2 regions of the Bermanella marisrubri genome follow, and region 1 is predicted to be linked to the other one. Evidence: riboswitches for the same ligand, from Rfam matches in the RefSeq annotation. Region 1 holds a riboswitch; the other holds the start of a gene.
The links. Region 1 has a riboswitch for cobalamin ahead of HF888_RS04255 (TonB-dependent receptor). Riboswitches for the same ligand answer to the same signal wherever they lie in the genome.
Positions count from the first base shown of each region.

Region 1 (3,206 bases):
ACGGCTGTCATAGACAGCTACAATGGCATTGTCTAAGTCACGATGAAATAAAGATCCTGCTATCGAGACTTGTTTATATTGGTAGGGAAGTTCTATGAACCATTTTCGGCCAGTTTCTGCTTTTAAGTCCTGGTTTCCGATGAGCAAACCTCGATCACCAAATCGCTCAAATAAAGAGGGTATGCGAATATTCTTTTCAAACCCAATCTTGAGTCTAAGTTCATCTAGAGATGGACTATTAGCATCAAGTTCGTAGATAAGTGCGTACTGCTCATAGACATCATCTGACTGAGTTATTCGGGTATTATTTCGCTCGCTGTTTTCTTGATTAACTTGGAAGAGACTAGCTTGAGAGGTCAAAGAGTGTGTTTTATCTTGACTAAATACGGTAACAGAGCCGTTAGTATTCAACTGATATTGCTTAGCTTTTTGGTCACAACTGCCTTGAGGAGTAGTGCAGAGAAAACTATCATCGTCTAATCGATGTTGACTACTAAACTGATCGAACTTGGTCGTTATGCTAAGAAAGCTATAGATACTTTCGCTGCTGTAATCGGGTTTCCAGCTCAATTCAAGTTGCTCTTGATCATAAACATCGTCATTACTGCTCAGACCTATGGTTCCTTCAATATCCTTGAAGTTCTCTCTTTCTTGTTTGATGGATAGATGAAAATTTTGGGAGATTTTTGGCAAATTGAAAAATGATTTTTGATTCGAAGTAATGAGTATTCCATAGGATTTTTTTTCAAGGCTCGCTGAATTTAAAGGCGTGTTTCGGAAATAATCTGGTACACCTTTTTCAGAATGTGCAGCGTTAAGCTCAACGTTGGCGAGGCTATGAACATAATGGTATTGCGCAGATGTTATGGAAAACTCAGCATTTTTGAGTGATTGTTTTTGATTTTGCGCTTGGGGATTATCAGCAGGACTGGCGATTGGTAAGCGGTAATCGTTAGCAAACTTCTGATGACTAATTGATAGTCGTTGGTTTTTACCTATTGCGTAATGCATGCCGAAACGTTGCTTGCCATAGCTACCGACCCCAATGTTTAACGAAGAGGGGGTGGTTTTCTTTGTAATAATATTAATAGTGCCGCCAATACCTTGGTTGATACCTTGACTATGACTCGATGTGTGAATTTCTATACGTTCTATAAAATCAATGGGTAGCTTGTTAACATCGTAGGTGCCCCATTGAGATGAGTTAGTTGGGATGCCATTGATAAGTAAGCGGGTCTGCTGACTTGAAGCTCCTTGTATGCTCACTAGAACTGGATCGCCGGGCACACCTGAATCTAAAACCTGTAAACTGTTCACACTTTTTAAAGCATCGGACAAAAGTGAAAATCTTTTCTCGTTGCTTAAATCAACAACAATTAGTCCAGGAGGCTGTGTTAGGTGTGTTTCAGCTGTTGAGTAAATAGGTGATAGCTTAGTTTCGGCGCCGAGTGCGTTGTTGTGAGTAATAATTACACTGATACTCACTGTGGATAGAAAGCACAGTCTTGCTGTTAAGATATTTGTAATCAATTTGAACGGGAATAGCACACTAACCTACCAAGGTTAGGCGTCATAAAGTGTCAGCCAATAAAAACGAGTTGTATCACTGTACTGTCACTTAGTCGCCCACCGCAACTTAAGCTAAAACATGATTAGGCCGGTATCCGGGCTTACAACCTGAATGTACGTTAATTCGTTTACATTCTCATCAACGCCTTCCCAAGCGATTCGCTCAGTGGCGGGATGTTGATGATAGGTTGCTTACCGTTGCGGGGGCAGCACTGGAATAGAAGAGGCGAGTCAGATCGAATCGTCGCACCAGTTTCCCGTTTAACTCAGAATAAAGACGATAATTCTGAGCACCTAAAACTGGCGACATAGTACGAAACTATGATTCTACGGTCAAGATAGGAGGTTTTATAGGGAGCTGTAAGCTAAATTTAGTGCCTTTGCCAATACTACTTTGTACGTGCATCTGGCCTTTGTGGTGGGTGGTTATAATGAAGAACGACACTGATAAACCAAGTCCTGTCCCCATACCCACTTCTTTCGTTGTGAAGAAGGGCTCAAAAATATGTTTACAGGTATCGTCATCCATACCAGGACCGTTGTCTTCTACTGAAATGTAAGCGCTGTCATCATCTCTCCAAGTAGAGAGTGTAATCTCACCCTGCCATGAGTCTGGTTGTTGTTTACTGTACTCCTGTAGTGCTTGCGCAGCATTTTTTAATAGATTCAAAATTACTTGTTCTAATTCGGAAGAAATGCAGGGCACTGTCGGCAATGTTAAATCATAATTTTGCTTTAAATTAATGGACTGAAAATCATATCCCTCACTTAATCGATATTCATTGCGGGCTATGCTAATTGAGCGATTCAATATGCTATGAATATCCTGAGCTTGCAGACTCTTGGATGATTGGCGACTGAACTGCAGCATATTGCTGACGATAGTGGCCGCGCGTTCACCGGCACTGTAGATGTTCTCAAGAAAATCAAATATTTCTCGAGCTTGGATATAAGACACAACCTGATCCAATTCAAGCTCCAACTCGTTCGCCACTTCTTGATTGCGACTGATGGCTGGGTTAAGGCGACGTTTAATATTTTGGACTGTTTGCACTATGGCGCCTAAGGGGTTATTTATTTCATGCGCCATTCCTGCAGCCAGACCACCTAACGACATCATCTTTTCCGATTGGACCATCATATTTTCCATCTGGGTACGTTCCGTAACGTCATCGATCCGGATAACCGCACCTGATCGTGTTGTATCTAGCAAGGGGTAAATCGTGATATCTAGGAATTGTTCATCGTCTCCGATTGAATAAGCAACACGTTCGATCTTATTGATACTTTGTTTTTCTAATGAGTCAGTAATTTTTTGCAGATAAGGAAATAGAAAACCACAAGACTCCTCTAGAGGCTGATAGATTGCATTATCCCTTGGTACTTTGGTAAGTTCTGTTGCGCCTTTATTCCACTGGCTGACTTGTAAGTCTTGGTCGATGGCAATGATAGCACTAGGCATGGAGTCGATTATGTTATTTAGATAATGCTGAAAGTCAGTCAGTTTATGCTCAACTCTTGCTCTGACTTTTACTTCAAAAGCCAAGCGTTCATTAGTATCGTGCATTTTTTTTGATAGCTCGATAGCCCTTAAGCGAGACTGCTCGGCTTTTTCTTTTTCCTGTCGCATCATATAG
Region 1 covers NZ_CP051183.1:931,281-934,486, forward strand. The annotation lists gene HF888_RS04255 (TonB-dependent receptor) at 1-1,338, opposite strand, end outside; cobalamin riboswitch at 1,639-1,882, opposite strand; gene HF888_RS04260 (ATP-binding protein) at 1,889-3,206, opposite strand, start outside.

Region 2 (3,206 bases), 1.4 Mb from region 1:
AATATTGGGTAAATCTGCAAGGTCACCTTCCATACTAAAGACGCCATCAACCATGATAACTTTACCATGCTCTTCTGGGATGGATTGAAGGACACGTTCTAGATCGTTCATATCATTGTGCTGATAATATACGGTTTTTCCTTTCGCTAAATCAGCACCATCAGTAATGCTCGCGTGATTAAACTTGTCTAAAATCAGATAATCATTTTTTCCTACTAGAGCAGTAGTGATGCCGATATTTGCCTGATAGCCGGTTGTGAATACGAGAGCAGCTTCTTTGTTTAAAAACTTGGCCAGTTCTTCCTCAAGCTTTTCGTGTAATGCATGTGTGCCATTTAATAATCGAGAACCTGTTAAGCTTGTTCCGAACTGTGCGATAGCGTCAATCGCCGCCTGGCGAACGCGAGGTTCAATCGTTAGTCCCAAGTAATTGTTAGATCCGAGCATTGTACAAGTCTTGCCATTCACAATAGCTTCAGGTCCTTCGTTCTGATCAATGGTTTGATAATATGCATAGCAATTTGCTTGGCGCATTAAATCAATAGAGTCGAAGTCATAAGCTTTTTGGAATGGATCATTAGACGTTTTGTTATTGATTAGTTTATAGCGATTAGCTAAAGATTCCTGAACGCTATTTTCCGTTGCTAGCTCTTCCATGTCTGTCTCCTAAAATGTAGTGATAGTTCCGTGCTAGCTCATCCCTTGAGTTTGTTTGGGTGATTATTTTTATTGTTAATTAAGCTAGTAACGGACTGCATACTAGCACTCAGCTTTTCTTATCGAATACTAAGAAATATTTATTTGAGAGTAAGAAAACTTAACCATTAATGTAGATCGATTTCATAACGCTAATACTATGGATGTGGTATGTAGGCTGCATTATTACTGACATAATGGTCAGCAAATTAGTCTTCGCTAAGACGTTATTATTAATCGTTAAAATAGATATAGGCTTTAAGAAAACTAATCCCTCTGGTTTCTTATTGCATCGTCATTCCATGCCATTTGATTCAATCGCGTCACACTGCTGAGCAATTGACGCATCAATCAAAACTGCGTATAACAGGCTATGCTAACGAGTGTCTTGGTACTATTGTCTAAGACCTCAGGGAACCTAGTGAGATTCTAGGGCTGTACCCGCAACTGTGAGTATGTTTTAGACGTACCAGCCAGATACCTGAAGTTAGCCCAAGCATGGAGCTTGGCATTATGCCGTTCCATGTGTTTCCAGGCGGGAAAACCTGGTGGAGAGTCCCCATCATCTCTTAAAGCACCTATTGTGCTTCCCGCAATGACGTTGCAATCAGCAGGTAAAAGATGGCTAGTCCATTGTTAAGTGTTAAGAATCTATCTTGGAGAATACAAACTAGATCGATTCTTGATGACATCAGTTTTGATATTCAACCACACCAGTTTGTGGGTTTGCTGGGCCCTAATGGTGCGGGTAAGTCTTCGTTAATGCGCTGTTTGTTTGGTCTATATGAATGTGACTATTCGGCGTTGTTATTTGAAAACCAGTCGTTGTCCTCTCTCAGTGTAAAGCAAAGAGCTCAGCGTATGGCGGTTATCCATCAAGAGCATACTCCTCACATGGGAATGTTAGTGAAGCAAGTGGTTGCCTTAGGTTTAATGCCGAATAAATCATGGTTAGATTGGCCGTCACCTAGCGATAAGCGCAAAGTGGATAACGCTATGGAAATCATGGATGTACTGCCGTTAGCAAAGCAGGAATATGTATCTCTCTCTGGTGGTGAAAAACAACGGGTGATGTTAGCGCAAGCACTGGTGCAGGATACGCCCTTCCTTATCCTAGATGAGCCAACCAATCACTTAGATGTGCACTATCAAATCGACTTACTGCACCGTGTTAAGCGTTTAAATAAGACGGTTTTAGCGTCAATTCATGATCTTAACTTGGCTGCCGCTTTTTGTGACGAATTGTTGTTGCTAGACCACGGACAGCTTGTTGCTAAAGGTACTCCAAAAGAGGTGCTCACTGAGGACCGTATCTCACAGGTATTTCAAGCTTGCGCTATTGTTGATTCATACCCATTGGATGAAAATCAAATTCGAATTACTTATGCATTTCATGAATCACCTCGCAACCTAAAACATCATGAGATAAAGCGATGAAGTTTTCTGATCTGTTTTTGACGGTACTCTTTTTACTGAGCCCATTTATGGCAATCAGTATTGGTGTTGCTGATATTGATACCGTTGACGTTATTAATGCGATGACTTCATTGTTAAGCAATGACGTACAAAAGGACGCCATTACGCATACGATTATCTTGGAGTTGCGGGCGCCCCGTGTATTGTTAGCAATGATGGCCGGTGCTGGCTTGGCTATGGCCGGATTTGTATTGCAAATTATTACACGTAATTCGTTAGCAGACCCTTATTTATTTGGTATCAGTTCTGGCGCCACGTTAGGTGCGGTCCTGGTTATATCCGTCAGTGCCACTCTGGGATTCAATTTCCCTGTTATTCAATCGTTGGGGATTCCATTGGCTGCGTTCCTAGGAAGTGTCGTAGCCGTTTTTCTGGTGCTATCACTCGCTGGTACGGGTATACAAGTTGAGCGATTGGTACTCGCAGGTGTAGCAACATCATTTATGCTCAGTGCGTTTAGTAGTTTGGTGCTTTATGCTTCTGACCCTCAAGCGGCAGCGTCGGTATTATTTTGGACCCTTGGGAGTTTCGCCCATGCTCAGTGGAGTGATGTGGGGATTGTCTTTCTAAGCATCATTTTCACAGCAGTTGTTTGCATGTTGCTTTGGCGACCGCTTAATACGCTTTTGGCGGGTGATGTACAGGCTCTCACATTAGGAGTTAATGCTAAAAAGTTACGGACTGTTATGCTTCTTATTACTTCGTTTCTTACTGCTATGCTTGTGGCTCATACGGGCGGTATTGGCTTTGTTGGTTTAATGATTCCGCACATTGTTCGCCGCATATTCCTTGGCAGTGTCCTCACACAGTTGATCTATAATCTACTTCTTGGTGCTGTGTTTATGCTGTGGGTCGATGTAGTTGCACGTAGTTTGCTTGATGGCCACGAACTACCTATTGGAATTATTACTGCCGCTATCGGTAGTATCTTTTTTCTATTTGTCTTACGTCGTCCTGCGGCTAATCAATATTGACTTTCATGATGCAGAATATCCTATTAAGAAGTACAAACTTTAAAAATAAAAAGCATACGA
Region 2 covers NZ_CP051183.1:3,064,890-3,068,095, reverse strand. The annotation lists gene HF888_RS14295 (aminotransferase class I/II-fold pyridoxal phosphate-dependent enzyme) at 1-657, opposite strand, end outside; cobalamin riboswitch at 1,060-1,199, shown strand; gene HF888_RS14290 (ABC transporter ATP-binding protein) at 1,318-2,133, shown strand; gene HF888_RS14285 (FecCD family ABC transporter permease) at 2,130-3,146, shown strand; gene HF888_RS14280 (cobalamin-binding protein) at 3,152-3,206, shown strand, end outside.
Region 2: linked by a shared signal. The riboswitch ahead of HF888_RS14290 (ABC transporter ATP-binding protein) and the one ahead of HF888_RS04255 (TonB-dependent receptor) in region 1 are both predicted to bind cobalamin.